Regions from separate parts of the Shouchella sp. JSM 1781072 genome, predicted to be linked through region 3. Evidence: riboswitches for the same ligand, from Rfam matches in the RefSeq annotation. Region 3 holds a riboswitch; each other region holds the start of a gene.
What was found. A riboswitch is a leader RNA that binds a small molecule or an ion and turns the genes downstream of it on or off. The one in region 3 is predicted to bind S-adenosylmethionine.
Positions count from the first base shown of each region.

Region 1: linked by a shared signal. The riboswitch ahead of ACE1TH_RS12385 (methionine ABC transporter ATP-binding protein) and the one ahead of ACE1TH_RS05370 (methionine biosynthesis PLP-dependent protein) in region 3 are both predicted to bind S-adenosylmethionine.
Region 2: linked by a shared signal. The riboswitch ahead of ACE1TH_RS00990 (methionine ABC transporter ATP-binding protein) and the one ahead of ACE1TH_RS05370 (methionine biosynthesis PLP-dependent protein) in region 3 are both predicted to bind S-adenosylmethionine.
Region 4: linked by a shared signal. The riboswitch ahead of metK (methionine adenosyltransferase) and the one ahead of ACE1TH_RS05370 (methionine biosynthesis PLP-dependent protein) in region 3 are both predicted to bind S-adenosylmethionine.

Region 1 is NZ_JBHFQE010000002.1:552,829-557,932, forward strand. Features, by position in the region: gene ACE1TH_RS12375 (MetQ/NlpA family ABC transporter substrate-binding protein) at 1-685, opposite strand, end outside; gene ACE1TH_RS12380 (methionine ABC transporter permease) at 708-1,388, opposite strand; gene ACE1TH_RS12385 (methionine ABC transporter ATP-binding protein) at 1,369-2,406, opposite strand; SAM riboswitch class I at 2,547-2,649, opposite strand; gene ACE1TH_RS12390 (sulfite exporter TauE/SafE family protein) at 2,771-3,547, opposite strand; gene ACE1TH_RS12395 (sulfurtransferase TusA family protein) at 3,586-3,816, opposite strand; gene ACE1TH_RS12400 (MBL fold metallo-hydrolase) at 3,839-4,951, opposite strand; gene ACE1TH_RS12405 (sulfurtransferase TusA family protein) at 4,968-5,104, opposite strand, start outside.
Region 2 is NZ_JBHFQE010000001.1:192,028-197,131, forward strand. Features, by position in the region: gene ACE1TH_RS00985 (MFS transporter) at 24-1,307, shown strand; SAM riboswitch class I at 1,366-1,474, shown strand; gene ACE1TH_RS00990 (methionine ABC transporter ATP-binding protein) at 1,538-2,560, shown strand; gene ACE1TH_RS00995 (methionine ABC transporter permease) at 2,553-3,221, shown strand; gene ACE1TH_RS01000 (MetQ/NlpA family ABC transporter substrate-binding protein) at 3,245-4,084, shown strand; gene ACE1TH_RS01005 (hypothetical protein) at 4,286-4,828, shown strand; gene ACE1TH_RS01010 (ABC transporter substrate-binding protein) at 4,825-5,104, shown strand, end outside.
Region 3 is NZ_JBHFQE010000001.1:1,006,026-1,011,129, reverse strand. Features, by position in the region: gene ACE1TH_RS05375 (bifunctional homocysteine S-methyltransferase/methylenetetrahydrofolate reductase) at 1-1,147, opposite strand, end outside; gene ACE1TH_RS05370 (methionine biosynthesis PLP-dependent protein) at 1,153-2,265, opposite strand; SAM riboswitch class I at 2,342-2,441, opposite strand; gene ACE1TH_RS05365 (hypothetical protein) at 2,566-2,733, opposite strand; gene prsW (glutamic-type intramembrane protease PrsW) at 2,748-3,431, opposite strand; gene ACE1TH_RS05355 (asparaginase) at 3,500-4,459, opposite strand; gene ACE1TH_RS05350 (YpdA family putative bacillithiol disulfide reductase) at 4,477-5,104, opposite strand, start outside.
Region 4 is NZ_JBHFQE010000001.1:282,503-287,606, reverse strand. Features, by position in the region: gene ACE1TH_RS01535 (alpha/beta hydrolase) at 72-854, opposite strand; gene ACE1TH_RS01530 (gamma carbonic anhydrase) at 944-1,456, shown strand; gene metK (methionine adenosyltransferase) at 1,625-2,824, opposite strand; SAM riboswitch class I at 3,047-3,152, opposite strand; gene pckA (phosphoenolpyruvate carboxykinase (ATP)) at 3,790-5,104, shown strand, end outside.

The DNA of each region.
Region 1 (5,104 bases), on a different contig from region 3:
CGTCTTCTCTAAAAATAGCATCCTCTGCCGGACTAAGTCCCGCATCAACAGCGAATCCATTATTAATAACCGAAGCATCAACATCTTGCATTAAACGAGGCGCATTGGCCGGTGCGATTTCTGTTAGGGTTAATTCTTTCGGATTGTCTTTAATTTGATCAAGCCCACTTGTCACACCAAAGTCATCTTCTAATTCAAGCAAGCCTGCTTCTGCCAGCAACATTAAGTTTCGAGCTTGATTTGTAATTTCGCGATCGATCGTAATTTCAGCTCCATCTGGGATGTCATCGACATTGTCATATTTATCAGAATACAACCCCATTGGCGCAAGCACCGTTGAGCCAATAGCGGCTAAATCTAAATCGTGTTCTTCTCTAAAATTGTCAAAGAAAGATACCGTTTGGAACGCGTTTATATCAATCGAACCGTCTGCTAATGCTTGATTTGGCTGAACGTAGTCACTAAATCGTACAATTTCCACGTCAATGCCTTCTTCTTCGGCTAATTTTGCAACATGATCCCACTCAGGTGAGTCAGAACCAGTAATGCCTACTTTCACATCAACAGGGTTTTCTGGACTGTAGTCGTCTCCTACATCAGCAAGGGTCGATGTGTCGTTTCCGCATGCTGCTAACGTAAATGTTGTGGCACCTGCTATCAAAAAGGCTTGATGAATTTTTTTCATAATGGATTCTCTCCTTCTCTCTCTATCGTCTTCTTACTTTTTTAGAAGCGATGTTTCCAACTGTTTGAATCACTTGAACCATCAAAATTAAAATCATTACAGTTACAAACATTGTCCCATCATCAAAACGGTTATACCCATAGGCAATCGCAACATCGCCAATTCCGCCTGCCCCAATTGCACCAGCCATAGCGGTTGCACCTACAAGTCCGATCGTAGCAGTTGTCATGCTGAGAATAAGCGAACTCATTGCTTCAGGGACGAGAAATTTAAAAACGATTTGCCATTTCGAAGCCCCCATTGAATCAGCCGCTTCTATAATGCCTGGCTCAATTTCTAACAAAGAGTTTTCGATTAACCGCGCGATATAAGGACCTGCATAAAACACAAGCGGCACAATCGCAGCTGTTGTTCCTAAAGAAGTGCCAACAAGCAAACGCGTTAACGGAATAATAGCAACAAGCAAAATAATAAATGGAATCGACCGCAAGACGTTAATAACCGGATTAATCGCATTGTAGACAACACGGTTTTCCATAATATGACCTGGCCTCGTCACGACAAGAACAATGCCAAGTACGACTCCAAGAATCGCTGAAAATAATAATGACCATGCGACCATATAAATGGTTTCAAACATTGCGTCGACTAAAATATCACTTGAAATTTGCGGGCGTATCGGTTCAGGCAACCAGTCCAGCATAGTTCGTAACCTCCTTTACTTTGATTGAAACCGATTTGAAATAACGTTCAGCCGATTGCTGAGCAGCAGCTTCTCCTTTTAAACTTAGATAAATCGATCCAAACGTCGTTCCACGAATTTCGTGCATCGAAGCATGAAGTAGTGACACACGTAAACCTTGGTGAACTAAATCGTTTAACAGTGTGGATTGATCTGTATCGTCCGTTATATCGAGTTGATAAACCCGCTCATCGCTCCCTTTATTTGCGAGATGTTGCTTCACTTTTTGTGGAAGGTCATCAGGTATAATCGATCGAACAAATTTCTTCGTTGTCTCATGTACCGGCTGTGAAAGAATTGTTTCAACCTTCTCAGTCTCAACAATGTCTCCACTCTCCATCACTGCGACTTTGTTACAGATCTCACGAACAACACCGAGTTCATGCGTAATCATCAAAATAGTAATGTTGTATTCTTTATTAATTTGCTTTAAAAGCTGCAAAATCGAGCTCGTTGTTTCCGGATCAAGCGCCGATGTTGCTTCATCACATAAGAGAATTTCAGGGTTCGATGCAAGGGCCCGAGCAATCCCTACTCGCTGCTTCTGTCCACCTGAAAGTTGATCTGGATAACGTGAAGCAAATGCCTCTAAGCCCACATAGCTTAATAGGTCATTTACACGCTTATTCACAGCCGATTTCTTTGTCTTTACTAATCGCAATGGCGTCGCAACATTTTCAAATACCGTTTTTGACTGTAGTAGATTAAAGTGTTGAAAAATCATCCCGATATTTCGCTTTGCTCTTTGAAGTTGACGAGAATTTAGCTGCATCAAATTCTCTTTATTCACAATCACTTCACCTGCTGTGGGGCGTTCGATTAAGTTAACAGTCCGAATAAGTGTGCTTTTACCCGCTCCGCTAAAACCGATGACTCCATATATATCGCCTTTTTCAACTTGTAAATCAATTTCGCGCAATGCATGGATGTCTTGCCCATTAGATGAAAATGTTTTTGAGACACCTTTGAATTCAATCACACCATTTCCTCCTATCCATATTTGTTTAATCAGATTTTTTGATAAAACGCTCCCTAATATTTTCGTCTTTCCTTTTTAAAATGTAAAAAGCCCCTCTTCCAAAAATGAAAGAGGGGCGAAAAGTCAATGAATTATCCACGCTCTTATCATCCAGGAAGTTTTCCTGCAGGCATTAGCACCTTCCACCATAGTGGGGTTGCTGAAGCGTCATCGGGCCAGTCCCTCCGCTCCTCTTAATAAGAAAAATATTTAATTAGTTGTTGAACGTAGTGTAGCAGATTTTATTTTCAAAATGCAAGAGTTTTTTTAATAATTTTTCACGAAAGCGTTTCATCATAAAGCAATTTCTTTAATTACTTAGCAATTAAAAGAGTGTCCACCATATTTGAATCGCAGACCCTAGAATAAGCAGCGCTAGCAACCATTGCAGGACTTTCGTATTCATGTTTTGACCAAATTTCGCACCAATAGGTGAAGCAATTAAACTCGCAATAATCATAACAAGCGCAGGACCATATAATATTTGGTCGGTCGCCACTTTTCCAACTGTTGAGCCGATTGAGGAGATGAATGTGACCGCAAGAGAGGTCGCAATCGTTACTCGTGTAGGTAACTTTAAAACGGTTAACATAATCGGTACGAGTAAAAATGATCCCGCTGCTCCAACAATTCCAGAAGCAATTCCTACAATAAACGATAAACTAGCCGCAAGCCCTCGATTGAAGGAAATTTGATTGGCGGGTTGTTCAGAAATTTGTTTCTTAGGCAGAAACATCAAAACGACCGCAACCGTCGCAAGAACAGCATAAACAATGTTCACCGAGCTTTCTGTGAAGAAGTTTGATGCAAACGCTCCAATAAAACTTCCGACTAGAATGCTGCTCCCCATATAGACAATCAGTGTGCGATGTAAATACCCTGTACCTCGATAAGCCCACACACCTGCTATGGTAGCGAAGAAGACTTGTATGGCACTAATGCCTGATACTTCATGTGCCGTAAAAGCCGCGAAGCCAAACATTGGTGGTATAAAGAGGAGCATTGGGTATTTTATAATTGAGCCACCAACCCCAACCATTCCCGAAACAAATGAACCAAAAAAGCCAATGATGAAAATCGTGATGATGAACAAAATGTCCATAAATGTCTCCTAACCGAGAGGGATTCCTTTCCCTTCTCTTACTCGCCCTTTTTTATATGAAAGGTGAGAACTCCATCTTCTTCTTTTGACTTAAGCAATTCGTGACCTGTTGACCTTGCCCATGCTTCGAAATCCTTTAATGCTCCTTGGTCGGTTGCTTGCACCTCTAAAATATCCCCTACGTTTAGTGTCTTCATTTCTTTTTTCGTTTTAACAATTGGCATTGGGCATGCCAATCCTTTAGCGTCTAATACCTTGTTTACATTCATCGTAGTAGTCTCCTTTTTTTGTTTATCGAACGGCACAACGGTTTGGTCCAACTTCCATTTCCCGTTGTTCTTCTTCATTTGGTTCTTTTAAACCTAAATTGGTTTCGCGGATTTCTTGATAAGCATTCGGTTGTGGCGGCAGGTTGTCCGTCACCATGGAGCGAAATGTCGTTTTATCCTTCACATTTAAACCATGGTTTTTCTCAAATAAGACGCCCAACTTTTCTCCGACACTGCCATCTTTGTTTAATTCATCCACATTCATAAAATGAGCAGGTAGTACAATTAGCTCTGACGATAAGTCTTTGTATTTGGAATAGAGAGAGTTTCTCAAATCTGCTACCCAATCATCTGCTTTCCCTGCTAAATCTGGTCTCCCAATGGAATCAATAAACAAAATATCCCCTGTTAGTAAATATGCATCGTCAATCATAAAGGACGTTGAACCGATCGTATGACCTGGCGTATACAATGCCTGGATGTCAATTCTTGTTGACCCGACTTGAATGTGAGAACCATCTTCAATTGGCTCGTAATGAAACGTTACCCCTTCTGCATCTTTTGGCGGAAGCCAGTACTTTGCATTCGTTTGTTCCGCAATCGTCCGCCCTCCAGAAATATGATCCGCATGTAGGTGCGTGTCTAAAACATGGGTAATGGATGCTCTTTTTTCGCTAGCAAGAGTTAAGTAAGCATCTGTCATCCGCGCTGAATCGATAACAACAGCTTCACTACCCGAAATCAGCATATAAGAAAGACAGCCTTTTCCAAGCCTAACAAATTGGTATAACTCGCCCCCACTGATGAGGTCAGCGATTTTGATTGGCTCTAAATGCTCACTCCAAGCCTTCATGCCACCTGATAAATAAGAAACAGACAACCCTTCATCCACTAACATTTCTCCAACCATAATCGATGAATTTTCTTTCGCACATACGACTAGTATCGGTTGATCAGACGGGAGTTTCGGTAAAATTCCTTCTACCCCATCTAATAGATCAAAATAAGGAACATTCAAATAGTCAAATTGTATACCTTCCACTTTCCAATCCTCAAATGCATCTTCATTTCGAACGTCTAGAATAAACAATGGTTCTTGCTGAATGACTTTATTTGCTAATTCTTTTGTCGTCATCGCTGTTAAACTCACCTTAATTTCCTCCCTCGGTTTTCCATTGGCTCATACCAGGAATCACATTGACTACATGCTTATAGCCATTCTTCAATAACGTGTGTGCCGCTAATTCGCTTCGATTGCCGGTACGACAAACGACATAGATGGTTTTTT
Region 2 (5,104 bases), 810 kb from region 3:
TAACCGCTAAATGGGGTACATACATGATAAGGGGAAAAAATCTGTTATCAACGTTCCAACCTTATAGTCAGACTGTTCGATATTTTTTTGTTTCATCGATTTGTTTCAATATTGCAATGGGTATTTTTATGGTTATGTATCCGTTCTATGTGCGAGAATTAGGTTACGATGATACACTTAATGGTACAATCATCGCTTTTCAAGCTGCGGCGACGGCCATTGCCTTATTACCCGCAGGCTTATTAGGCGACCGTTATGGAAGAAAAAAGATGCTCTTAATTGGTGCAAGTATGCTCGCACTTAGCTTTATTATTCGTTCATTTGGAACGTCAGAATGGCTTTTGCTTTTTGGTGCAAGCTTAACAGGGTTTTTCTTTGCGTTTTTACAAGTGTCGGCAATTCCTTTGTTAGCAGAACATTCTAAAGAAAAGCAACGTGTGAAATTATTTGCCCTTCATGCAGCACTAATGATGGCTGCAAATGTGATCGGCCATTTATTTAGTGGCACGTTGGCAGATAGTTTGTTTGCCTTTACCGCTTTGACGATGCAGCAAGCCATTCAGATCACGTTGTTTCTTGCTTGCACATTAGCGCTCGTTTCCTTTTTTCCACTTTGGAAAGTAAAAGAATCCGTGAAAATTGAAAAGGTACAAAAAGTAGCTATGGGACTCTCTCGTTTCCCTAAAAGCAAAGAGTGGAAACTAATTAGCTTATTTGCCGTATCGAGCTTATTAATTGGTTTTGGATCCGGTCTCGTTATTCCATATTTAAATTTATATTTTAATGATCGTTTTGATTTAAATTATTCCATGATCGGATTTATTCTCGCTCTAGGTCAGGCAATGACGGTTTTTGCAATGCTAATTGGGCCAAAGGTTGTGAATCGTGTTGGAGAAGTCAGGGCGGTTTTCATCTTACAAATGGGGTCGATACCGTTTTTACTGCTAACGGCTTTTACAAATATGATTTGGCTCGCCGTTATTGGATTTTTATTCAGGCAAGCGTTAATGAACGCTGGAAACCCGATTCAAGCTGCCCTTGTCATGAAGCTCGTTCACCCGAAAATGAGGGGAACAGCAAATTCCGTTACACAAATGGTATTCCAGTTAGGCTGGGCGCTTATGGGACCAATCTCAATGGGCATCGTTGCATCGTATGGTGCTTATACAGGCTATGCTATTGTATTTTGCATAACAGCATGCTTGTATGTATTAGGATCAGTCTTCTTTTTATTTGTCTTTCAAAAAAAGGTAGCAGAACATGATAAACTGAATAAACTAGAGATGGAAAAGCACGTAGGTTCATAAAAGGATTGACGGCTGTGGCTTCGCATGCTATGATGCTCATATTATCTTAATAAAATATTTCTTATCCAGAGTGGTGGAGGGACTGGCCCGTTGAAACCCGGCAACCGCAAACATTATGTTTGAAGGTGCTAAATCCTGCAAAGCAGTTATGCTTTGAGAGATGAGATGACCATAGGTAAACCTTCCTGTCATCTTACAGGAAGGTTTTTTTAATTATTGGGGGGAACAACTTGATTTCGTTAGAAGGAATCAGCAAAACATATACGACGAAAACATCAACTGTAAAAGCAGTGGATCATGTCGATTTGCAGATTGGTAAAGGAAATGTGTTTGGCATTATCGGCTATAGTGGGGCTGGAAAAAGTACCCTAGTCAGATTGTTGAATTTATTAGAACGTCCATCAACAGGCAAAATTACGTTAGATGGTGTGGAACTAGCTTCTCTTGGAAAAAAAGCGTTGCGAGAAGAGCGTCAGAAAATAGGGATGATTTTTCAACACTTTAATTTACTTTGGTCAAGAACGGTAAAAGAAAATATTTCATTTCCACTTGAAGTCGCGAAGGTTCCTACGGAAGAACGTAAAAAACGGATTGAAGAGTTAATTGATTTAGTCGGTCTACGCGGAAGAGAAGATAATTACCCATCGCAACTAAGCGGTGGCCAAAAGCAACGGGTTGGCATTGCTCGTGCCCTTGCAAACAACCCAAAGGTGCTCTTGTGTGATGAAGCGACTTCTGCTCTTGATCCGAAAACGACCGATTCGATCCTTGATCTTTTAACGGATATTAATAAAAAACTACATTTAACGATTGTTCTTATTACGCATGAAATGCATGTTATTCAAAAGATCTGTCATGAAGTGGCCGTAATGAGTGATGGCAAAATTGTTGAACAAGGTCCGGTTATTGATGTATTTAGACGACCAAAAGAAGAGATGACGAAAGAATTTGTGAAGCAAGTAGCGCAAGTTCAAGCGGATGATTTTATCGCAGAAGATATCACGCTTCAACGTGGTGAGCAAGTCATTGCGTTAACGTTTATTGGCAACCCGGCAGAAGAACAGCTTGTCACTGATTTAATTCGGTCATTTCCGATTAACGTCTCGATCCTTCAAGGAAACATTTCGAAGCTTCAGCAAGGGTCGTATGGAAAGCTGTATCTCCGTGTAGCTGGCGAGCAAGATTCGCTAGCAGAGGCGGTTCAATTTATTCGTCAACAAGAAGTGGAAGTCGAGGTGATTAAACATGCTTAATCAACTCTTTCCAAATGTAGTGTGGGAGAATTTATGGCTCGCCACTTATGAAACGGTGTATATGACCGTTATTGCGGCAGCTATTACATTTATATTAGGGATTATATTAGGCTTGTTTTTGTATTTAACCGCAAAGGGAAATCCTTGGGAGAATCGATTTTTCTATACGCTTGTCGGTGCCTTTGTAAATATTTTTCGATCCATACCGTTTATTATTTTAATCATTTTGCTTATTCCCTTTACGAGAGCCATTGTTGGTTCGATGTTTGGGCCAAGTGCAGCGTTGCCTGCGCTAATTATCGGTGCAGCACCGTTTTATGCACGAATGGTGGAGATTGCCCTTCGAGAAGTAGATAAAGGTGTAGTCGAAGCCTCACAAGCAATGGGGTCATCCAATCTTCATATTATTTTCAAAGTATTGCTACCAGAATCAATGCCTGCTTTAATTTCAGGCATTACCGTAACGACTGTGGCATTAATTGGCTACACAGCCATGGCTGGAACGATCGGTGCCGGGGGACTTGGTACATTAGCGTATCAGGAAGGGTTTCAGCGGACGAACACAGACGTCATGATTATGGCAACAGTGGCTATACTAGCGATCGTATTTCTATTTCAATTGATTGGCGATTTCTTAGTCAATCGATCAGATAAAAGATAAAAGAGGAAAAGGAGAGAGTTCATATGAATAAATTTTTAAAAGCAGTAGGAATTGCAGGTGTATCCGTGGCACTCGTTGCTTGTGGATCAAGTGAAGATGAAAACAATGAATTGGCTGAGAATGAAGATGGGGGAACAACCATCCGTATTAGTGCATCAAACATCCCTCATGCGGAAATTTTAGAAGAAGCAGCTCCAATTCTTGAGGAACAAGAGATTGAACTTGATATTCGCATTGCACAAGACTATATTTTACCAAACCGTGCCTTAGCGGATGGCGAAGTCGATGCGAACTACTTTCAACATCGTCCATACCTAGAGAGTCAACTAGCCGAAAATGAAAACTATGACTTTGCTGAAGCAGGTGCCATTCATGTCGAGCCAATCGGCTTATATTCGCAAGACTATGAGGATTTAAATGATCTTCCAGACGGTGCGACGGTAATGATGAGTAATTCGGTTGCGGACCAAGGAAGAATTCTTTCCTTGTTGCAAGAAAATGGTGTTATTACGCTTGAAGATGGCGTTTCAGTAGAAGCAACAGAAGCAGATATTGTGGATAATCCGAAAAACTTATCGTTTAACATGAGCCCTGACGCAGAACTTCTTCCGCAAGCTTATCAAAACAATGAAGCAGAAGTCGTTGCGATTAACTCGAACTATGCTTTAGGCGCTGATATCTCTCCGACTGAAGAAGCGATTGCCATTGAAGGCGAAGATAACCCATATGTGAACTTAATTGTTGTTCAAAGTGGGAATGAGAATGACGAAGCGATTCAAGCACTTGTAGATGTATTGAAATCGGATGAGATTCAGTCATTTATAGAAGAAACGTACGACGGTGCTGTGATTCCAGCTGAATAAATTCGTTTCATAAGCGCTTCAGACAAAAGCGCTCTCCGGATAGTCCGTCAGTTTTTTGTGATGAGAATGGACGTCTCTGACCGGAGAGAGTGATCTGAGGCGTTTTTTCTTCTGTCATAAAGCGCCTTACTAATTCCCGGGTAAATAGTTGCACGATGACGTAATTCCTGTGTAAGGTTAATACTGGAAAAAGGAGGGGATATGTTGAGTTCAAAAAAGGATATGCGGTTCTTATGTTACCCATATATGAGGGAAAATGGATCACTTGTTGATTTTGAAATTCGTACAGATTCGCTCGCCGTTCGGATCGGACAAGCGGCTGGATTGGTTGAAGGGTTACCGGAAATGAGGGAGCTGTTATTGCAGCTGACAGCTCAAGCGTACCACTTGAACGGCTCTGTCCGCGGAAATCAAGCGATTAAGCAAGAAGAGCTTGATTGGTTGAGTGAAATCTATGATACCTATGAAGAGCAAGTAAGAGATCAGATTCAACAATTTTTATTGCCTCAAGGGTCGCCTGCTGCTAGTGCGCTTCACGTTGCTCGAAGTGAAGCAAAGAAATCTGTTCGAGCGTTACATAAAGTTAGTTTAGAGAAAGACGTTCCGAAGTTGCTGTTTGACTACACGCATTTACTTGCAAACGTTTTGTTCCTACTTGCAGTTTGTGTAAATAAACAAGCAGGTGTGGAGGAAATTCCCTTTTCGAGTCAATCTTATCCAAAAAGAAGGAGAGAATCAGAATGAAAAAACTCATGTTTTCTGCAGTTGCGCTTAGCTTTGTGCTAGCAGCTTGTGGGGATTCGTCAGAAGAGCAAAACGAACAAGAGCAAAATCAAGATCAAGAACAAACAGGGTACACCGTAGAAGATGCACGGGGTATGGAGTTTACGTTTGAAGAACCACCTGAAACCATTGTTTCCATCTTACCGAGCAATACTGAGATCATTTTTGCTCTTGGTCAAGGAGACAAAGTGGTTGGCGTGTCTGATACAGACGTATATCCAGAAGAAGTAGAAGACA
Region 3 (5,104 bases):
TTTGAAGACCCACTTCTTCTTTTACAATCATCGCCAACGTTTGATTATCAACTCTTGGACTTGCTAACGAGTTATCCGCTAATGTCAATGCGTCAATCCCAGCAGCTTTTAACGCTTTTGCCCCTTCAATAAATGTATCAATTGTTAATTTTTTCGGCGGATCAAGTTCAACAATAATGGTTTGTTTTTGCTCCACAACATCTTTAATCGATTGTTTTGTTTCAGACGGAGGAACCAACTCTGTATGTCTTGCATGTTTTCGAATCGTTCGCTTAACAGGCGAGCGCCCACTTGCGGCCTGTTTAATTGCTTCGATGTGGGCTGGCGTCGTGCCACAGCATCCCCCTATCACATGCACCCCTTCATTAATAAATCGTTCTGACATTGATGTGAAATAGTCTGTATTCGACGCATAGACAAAGCGCCCATCTCGATAGCCTGGTAAACTTGCATTTGGATAACAAGCTAACGGTATATCATAAGGTAGTTCAAGCTCCTCAATGGATCGAAGCATATGATAAGGTCCCATGCGGCAATTTAACCCTGTAACATCCGCTCCTGCTTCATACAGTTCTGTTAAACCTTGACTAAGAGGAATGCCTCCTTTTAACACACTAATGTCACCAAGCGATACGTTTGCGATGATCGGCAAATCTGTTTTTTTGCGTGTCGCGACAACCAATTCTTTTATTTCAAAAAAATCATAAAACGTTTCAAACAATAAGCCATCCACACCCGCTTTTAACAGCACATCTACTTGCTGATTTAACGATTGGACGCATTCATTTCGATCGATTTGTTCATATTGAAACCCTTGAATCCCACCGACTGTTCCAACGACAAACGCCTGCTTCTTCTCACTTGTATTCACCGCTTGTTTGGCAAGCTCAACCGCTGCTTCATTTATGGCCTCCATGTCTTCTTGTAGTCCATAACGTGCTAATTTATGGCCGTTTGCTGCATACGTATTCGTTTGAATAACAGTTGCTCCAGCATGTAAATACGCTTGATGAATCGAAATCACTTCGGTTGGTTTAGAAAGATTTAATTCTTCAAAACATAAGTCATAGCCCGCCTCATATAAAACCGTTCCCATTGCGCCATCAGCGACAATAACAGAAGACGTTACAGCCTCTCTCAAGTTCATGGACCTCACCTCCCTTGATTCGTTGCTTGTTCAAATGCTTGTTTTAGATCAGCGATTAAATCTTCGCTATGTTCAATTCCGACCGAAAGCCGTAACAACGTCTGATCGATGCCCTTTTCAATCCGAAGTTCTTCCGGAATATCAGCGTGGGTTTGCGTAGCCGGATACGTCATTAAACTTTCCACTCCTCCTAAGCTTTCTGCAAAAGAAATTAGTTGAAGTGCTTTGAGTATGGGATTTATGTAGGATTCATCAGTCACACGAAATGACAACATGCCACCTTTTCCCGGATATAAAACGTCACGCACGAGAGGCTCTTCCTCTAACATCGAAACGATTTGTTTTGCATTGATTTCATGTTGTTTCATTCGCAGCGCTAATGTTTTCATGCCCCTCATTAATAACCAGGAATCAAATGCACCGAGAATGAAACCTGCTCCATTGTGAAAGTAGCCTAATTGTTCACTCAATTCCGCTGATTTTGCAACAACCAGCCCAGCGACAACGTCATTGTGGCCACCTAAATATTTTGTCGCTGAATGGATGACGATATCTGCTCCATCCACTAATGGCTTTTGTAACAACGGTGTTAAAAACGTATTGTCGACGATAAGGAGTACATTTGCTTTTTTGGCAAGAGTCGCTAGCTCCTGTATGGAGGCTTCTTTCATTAATGGATTTGTAGGTGTTTCCACAAAAATCGCCTTTGTCTCGGCTTTTAATTTACGTTCAACGGCATGTAAATCAGCCATATCTACATAGTCAAAGCGCAGCCCCCACTTTGTCCATCCACCTTCAAACAATCTGTAGGTACCACCGTACAAATCATCTGAACATAAAATATGATCGCCTTGCCCAAAAAGTGAAAACACGAGTTGAATGGCTGACATGCCAGAACTTGTTGCAAACCCTTGGTTTCCATGTTCTAAATTTGCAATGGCTTGTTCGAGCACTTCTCGAGTTGGATTTCCAGTACGAGCATAATCGTACCCTGTAGATTCTTGAATTCCTGCGTGACGATACGCAGTAGAGAAATACACCGGTGCATTAACAGCGCCAGTTGCATCATTTCGACGATTTCCAATTTGCGCTAGGATTGATTCATCATGTGTTGTCATTTTTTATCCCCCTTAAAAACGGTACAATCATAAAAAACCTTTCTTCAAGATGTAAGAAGAAAGGTTGCGAACGATTCTCTTATCTTGCAGATTTCTGCTGGATTTAGCACCTTGCCAATTAAAGCTGGTTGCTGAGACTTCGTCGGGCCATGTCCCTCCGTCTCTCTTGATAAGATCTATTAAGTTTATTTGCTATTGTCACAACTTTAACGCAAAACAAATGATTCTGCAACCCGTAGCATTGAAAATGCATAAAAAAACGCACAGCTTGTCTTACATAGCTGTACGTTTTTCGCACGTTCATGCTTCAGGTGACGCTTCAATAATTAGTTGATCTTCATTTCCACATACACACTGTTTAAAGCCTGTTTCATACTCTCCGTTTTCATTTCGTTTTCCACGTAAAATGTATTTCTCTCCACATAAAGGGCAACGAATGACAATTCGATAACGATTCGCTGTTGTCACGCTATCCTCCTCCTTTAGTTCAGATTGCTCTTTTCATCTTCATCTAGTTTGTTCGCCTTTTTTATTTTCCATATTGCTAATAGCCACAGCGCAATCATAAATGGAATCATTAAATATAAGAAATAATGTCCAAAATCCATTAGAATGTAGTCGTAACTTCCGTGCAAAATCATTGGTAGTACAGCCGCTAAAAAAAGAAATAGTTGTTTTTTTGAAGGATGGTATTTGGCTCTTCCCACGTAGTAACCCATAATTATTCCGTAAACAGCATGAGCCGTTGTCGGTAATAACGTTCTCGGAAGTACGTGATCAAACCCATATGCAATCATATATAAACTATTTTCAACGGAAGCAAAACCAAGAGATAACGCTACGCCAAAAACGATTCCATCAATTGGTTGCTTGAGTTGACCATGTTGATAAGCAAATATGAACAACATCAGCCATTTTAAACCCTCTTCTATCAATCCGTAAAGCAAAAAAGCTTTTAAAAACGAATGAGCTAAGATGGCTTCTTCTGTGAAAGCAAATTGAATGACTGAAATTGGTAAGACGAGCAAGGCGCCAATAATAAAGATTCTTAGGACTAAAAACATGGCACCTCGACTAAAGGAATCGCGTAAATACACATAAGAGAACAATGCCATGGCCGGAGCCAGAGCCGCAAGAATAAAAGAAATCAACGCTTGTCGACCCACTCTCTAAAAGGACGTCCGCTACATAATCCAGTATACGCCTCACATTAATGAGACTCAAGTTTCACCGCTTATGAAAACCCAACGGCAAGATCCTGGTGAGCTGCCGTTAAAACGAGCGCTTTAATTCTTGCTTTTTTACTATCGTAATCAGACCCTAAAATGACGCCAAGTTGTTCTAAGTGGTGTGCACTTCCTTTATAATCATATGTCGGATACACTTTCCCCTCTTCAGATGACGTTGTTAAGATAATAGGCTTCTTCTTTTGCAACGCCTCTTTAATAGGGGCAACTAACTGTGGCGGCACTTGACCTCGACCAACGGCTTCAATAACAAGCCCATCCACAGTATCCAGCATGGCACGTAGCGTTTGTTCAGACATCCCTAAATAAATTTTTGCAATTCCGATCTCAAGAAATGTGGGTTCCTTTACCATATACATTTCCCGTCGGATTGGCTTTTGATACGTAAAAATAACATCATTGTCAATAATCCCTAAATAACCAAATCCAAAAGCATTAAAGCCTTGAATGTTGGACGCATGTTCTTTTTTTACATAACGTGCGGAAAAGATCCGTTCATTGAATACAACCACACACCCTGTACCTTGTAAATCTGGTTCACATGCCGCATATATCGCGTGCCTTAAGTTCATAAATGCGTCACTGCCTGTTTCCTCTGGCCCCCGTTGTGAACCTGTTACAACGACTGGTCTTTCATCTACATTTGTTAAATCTAAATAATAGGCCGTTTCCTCCAATGTATCTGTACCGTGGGTAACAACAACCCCGTTTACATCATTTGCTTGAAAAGCTTTTTTCACTTCATAAGCTAGGGTAGCCCAATCTTCCGGCGTCAAGTGGACGCTTGGTTTCTGCAAAACGGAGCGCACCGTTACATTAATATCCGTTGGTAACCCACATAAATTAGCTAATTCTTCCCCTGTTAATTCGCCAGCAACTAATTTTCCGTTATCACCTGTGGTACTTGCAATCGTTCCACCTGTAGTTAAAAGTACGACGTGCCTCAATGTTTTTCCTCCATTTTCTACTTTTGGTTTATCGTTTCTGCAATGTTTTTTCCGTGTTCTCTGCCATTTTCAATGAAAATTTCGTTTGCATGGTTACCCGCTGCTATGACACCGGCAATATAGACATTCGCAACATTTGTCTCCATTGTTGCTGGATTAAAGGTTGGCCGACCAGACACATCGTCTACTTCGACACCCATGTTTCGTAAAAAAGTATGATCAGGATGATAGCCTGTCATAGCAAAAACAAAATCAGCTTTCGCTTCTGCCTCTTCTCCATTTACTGTATAGTGAACCGCTTCTTCCGTAATTTGATTAATATGCGCGTTAAAAGCAAGGCTAATGCGCTCGTTTTTCACTAAAGAAACGAGTTCAGGTAAAATCCATGGCTTCACGCTAGCAGAATAATCGGAACCTCGATACAGCATGGTAACATGTGCGCCTGCTTTTTCGAGCTCAATGGCAGCATCAACAGCTGAGTTTTTACCGCCGATCACTACTACATGATGATTGAAGTACGGGTGCGCTTCTTTGAAGTAATGCATGACATGGCTGTTTGTTTCACCAGGAATATTCATCAGGTTCGGCGAATCATAATAACCTGTTGCAACCACCACATTTCGCGCCTGGTACGTACGTTTTGAT
Region 4 (5,104 bases), 720 kb from region 3:
ACGGTGCTTCTTTGCTTTGGATTTACTCATTATGAATCACTCCTCTATCCCTATTTTAACATAGAAGAGCTTTATGGAATGAGCATGTTCACAAAGCTGACCGTATAGCGAAATACTTCTTCTTTTTCAGGTTCATTATAAAGCTCGTGGTACAAGCCGTTCCATTCTTTAAGCATCTTATGACTCACATCAAGATGATTAAACCACGTCAGTGCTGCTCGACTATCAACAACATAATCTTCGCCAGCTACCATTAATAAAATCGGGATATTCGGCATTTTTTCAGGATACCGTCGCGTTGTTAGCATCGCCTTGCTTAACTCGTGATACCAGCGCGCTGAAACCTTTGTCACACGTAAAGGGTCTTTTGTATACGCTTCTCGTACCAACTCACTCCTCGTTGTCAGCTCCGGTTTCAACCCAGACTGCATACTGAACGTTGGCGCCACATGGTTCAACACTTTTGCCGCAGCTTTTTTTGGCGGTGACACACGCATAGTTAACTGAAGGCATGGAGCAGAAAGGACGACTGCTTCAATAAATGAATTATCGCGTTCTATTAACGTTCTTATGGCAATTAAGCCACCCATACTATGGCCAACTAGTACAATCGGTAGTTGTTTGGAACGAGCTTGCTTGAGCCAGCGATCTACGGTTTTTATGTATTGTTTAAAGGAATCGATGTGCCCACGCTTCCCTCTTGATTCTCCTTGCCCTGGTAAATCTCCTATTAAGCAGTCAAAGCCGTGTAAGTTCCATTTCTCCACTAACCAATTGTAGCGACCACTGTGCTCACCAGCTCCATGAACGATAACCGCTACACCTCGTGCTTCTGGGACTTCAAAATAACGCACGACATCTCCTCCTTACCTAGCTATTTTTATATTCGTACGATAAAATTAGTATAGCTGATTTTAACCTGATTGGGAAAGGAGATGTTCGGATGATTTTACCATACTATGATAAAAAACCGGCTATAGATTCATCTGTTTATGTTGCAAGTAACGCTGTTATTTCTGGAGATGTGGAGATTGGGGAACAATCGAGCGTCTGGTTCCATACTGTCATTCGCGGTGATGTTGCACCGACTCGAATTGGGAAACGAGTCAATATTCAAGATCAGTCCATGCTTCATCAAAGCCCAAACCGTACCCTCGTCATTGAAGATGATGTGACCATTGGTCATCAAGTGATGTTACACAGTGCCATTATCCGTAAAAATGCGTTAATTGGCATGGGGTCCACCATTCTTGATGGAGCCGAAATTGGAGAAGGTGCTTTTATTGGTGCAGGAAGCCTTGTGCCTCCAGGAAAAACAATTCCTCCCCATACGCTTGCATTAGGGCGCCCAGCAAAAGTTGTGCGTGACTTAACAGATGCCGATGAAAAAGAAATGGAGCGCGTGCGCACCGAATATGTGGAGAGAGGTCAATACTACAAAAGCATTGACATGTAAATGACAACACAGAAGGTATGATGATAAAATCAAAGGAAAACGTGCATTCCCATGACAGCTCCTATTGTACCGGAACAAAAATTGTTGCTGATGGCGGCGTCACGATCGGAAATGCTTTATAAGATAAAAGAAGAGCCCGAATTTTTTCCAGGCTCTTCTTTTCTATATTTAAGCTTCTGCTTTTAATGCATCTGCTTTATCTGTTTTTTCCCAAGGAAGTTGAACATCTTCACGACCGAAATGACCGTAAGCAGCAGTTTGCTTATAAATCGGACGACGAAGGTCGAGCATTTTAATAATGCCAGCAGGACGAAGATCAAAGTGCTTTCTCACAAGTGTAACAAGGGTTTCTTCATCCGCTTTTCCAGTTCCAAAAGTATTAATCGAGATGGAAACAGGTTGAGCGACACCAATTGCATACGCAAGCTGAACTTCACAAGATTCTGCAAGACCAGCAGCGACTATGTTTTTCGCTACATAGCGAGCCGCATATGCACCTGAGCGGTCTACTTTTGTTGCATCTTTTCCTGAGAATGCGCCGCCACCGTGACGTGCGTAACCACCATACGTATCAACAATAATTTTTCTTCCTGTTAATCCAGCATCCCCTTGAGGACCGCCGATTACGAAACGACCAGTTGGATTAATAAAGAACTTTGTGTTTTTGTCCATTAGTTCAGCAGGTACAACAGCTTCAATCACGTGCTTCTTGATATCCGCTTGAATTTGCTCAAGCGTAATGTCAGGTGCATGCTGTGTTGAAATGACAACTGTATCGACACGAACAGGCTTATCGTTGTCATCATATTCAATTGTTACCTGCGTCTTACCGTCCGGACGTAAGTAGTCAAGCGTCTCGTTTTTACGTACTTCGCTTAAACGGAATGCTAGTTTATGACTTAATGAAATCGGAAGCGGCATAAGCTCCTTCGTTTCATTTGAAGCAAATCCAAACATTAGCCCTTGGTCACCTGCACCAATTGCTTCAATTTCTTCATCTGTCATTTGCCCTTCTCTTGCTTCTAATGCTTGGTCCACTCCTTGAGCGATATCGGCAGACTGCTCATCAATGGATGTAATAACTGCACAAGTCTCGGCATCAAAGCCGTACTTTGCTCGTGTATAGCCAATCCCTTTAATCGTTTCACGAACGACACTTGGAATATCTACATAGGTGCTTGTCGTAATCTCTCCGGCTACGAGTACCATTCCTGTTGTAACAGATGTTTCACACGCCACACGTGCATTCGGATCTCTCTTTAAAATCTCATCTAGAATCGCATCTGAAATTTGGTCACAAATTTTATCTGGATGACCTTCCGTAACCGATTCTGATGTGAATAAGTGCTTTCCTCTTTTTTCAGACATATTAATTCCTCCTATTCCATACTTTCGCTCGGAATGCATGTTGTATTCTAAAACGAACGATCAGAGCTGACTTTGGTAAGTAGGCTAAAGGCATCTTATGCCCACGGACACACAACCGTAACTTATCCGTATCATTTTTTATCTTCTCTTTATATGTTGTCACATACAAAATGAAAAAACTCTTTTCCACATGAGAAAAGAGCTGACTTGTTTATCGATCGCCTCTTATCTCCCAGAACATAATTGTTCTGCAGGTTAGCACCTTTTCACTAACGTGATGGTTGCTGGGTTTCAAAGGGCCTGTCCCTCCACCTTCTCTTGATAAAAGCGTGATGTTATCTGTTTTAAAAAGCAGTATAACTTTAACTTGTGACGATGAATGCTCGCCATCTTTTTCGAGCTATTTCTACAGCGAGTCTGTAAGAAATTTGTCGTTTTTTCAATGGATTTCGCAGGCACTGTCATAAGTTTGCGCTTTGTTCGTTTTCGCACATTAGCATAACATAATTTCTTCTACTTTGAAAGGATAAAGAAGAGTCTTTGCTTTATCTCTTTTAAGTAGAAATAAAATCGTGTATGATTGATCACTGAAAAAACATTAACTATTCAGAATTAGAGGTGTTTTATGTCTACTAAAACAAAAGCCATTCTATTAATCGTTTTTGGAGTTGCGTTTGGAACGCTCACTTATCTAAGCTTCATGTATCTATTTTTACCAAATATGCTTGGATGAAGTCACCAAAGGAGACACGGGGAGAGTCAAATGACAAGCGAAAGTTTTATGGTATGAATACAATAGCGATATGAGTGAAGTTTTACTCCGGCTATCCCTTCTCTAATTAACCTTATAAAAAACACATATACTGTGATTGCATTTTTTTCAAAACATCTTTCACTTTAGTATGGACTAATAAATATAATGTGTTATACTATTACCACGAACACCGACCATAAAGGAGCCGATTATGAAAATATTAAATGGATCAACACAATTAGAGCAGCTACTTTCAAGTCCTAAGACGGTTCACCAACTTTCTGTTCCCTCTTTAGTTGAGCGAGCGTTAATGAATCAAGAAGGTGAATTAACAGACACTGGCGCGCTTTCTGTACAAACAGGGAAGTATACTGGTCGCTCACCCAAAGATAAATTTATTGTAGATGAGCCAAGTGTTCGTAATACGATTGATTGGGGACCAGTCAATCAACCAATTTCACAAAACACATTTAAAGCGCTTTATGAAAAAGTGTTATACTATTTGCAGCAGAAAGAAGTTCGCTATGCGTCGAATGGCTTTGTTGGCGCAGACCCAAATTATCAATTGCCGATCACATACATTAATGAATTTGCATGGCACCACCTTTTTGCTCGTCAACTTTTTATTCGCGAAGGGCAATCAACAAAAACCAATCAAGAACCATTTACCATTGTCAGTGCGCCAACATTTAAAGCAGACCCTGCTGTTGATGGCACCAATTCTGAAGCGTTTGTCATGATCTCATTTGAAGAACGCGTTGTGTTAATTGGTGGAACCGAATATGCAGGCGAAATGAAAAAATCAATGTTTTCGGTTATGAATTATTTAATGCCTGACGAAAATGTATTGCCGATGCACTGTTCAGCAAATACAAACGAAAATGGTGAAACCGCTCTATTTTTCGGCTTGTCTGGAACAGGAAAAACAACGCTATCTGCCTCTAACCACCGTTCGCTCATTGGAGATGACGAACATGGTTGGACCGAAACTGGAATCTTTAATATTGAAGGCGGTTGCTACGCGAAATGTATTAACCTTTCACAAGAGCAAGAGCCACAAATTTGGAATGCGATTTCATTTGGGTCAGTTCTTGAAAATGTTGCCGTTGAAGAAGGAAAAGCGAATTACGATGATTCTTCATTAACTGAAAATACAAGAGCGGCTTATCCGATTGAAGCCATTCCGAATGCACTAAAACCAAGCGTTGCAGGAAGCCCTACTGCAATCGTCTTTTTAACTGCTGATGCTTTTGGGGTTCTTCCACCAATTAGCAAATTGACAAAAGAACAGGCTATGTACCACTTTTTATCTGGCTATACGAGCAAGCTTGCTGGAACAGAAAGAGGCATTACGCAACCAGAAGCGACATTCTCAACATGTTTTGGAGCGCCTTTCCTTCCAAGAAAACCAGAAACCTATGCTGCAATGCTTGGAGAAAAAATCGAAGCCAACGATGTGGATGTGTTCTTAGTTAATACAGGTTGGACCGGCGGCAGCTACGGTACTGGAAGCAGAATGAAGCTCA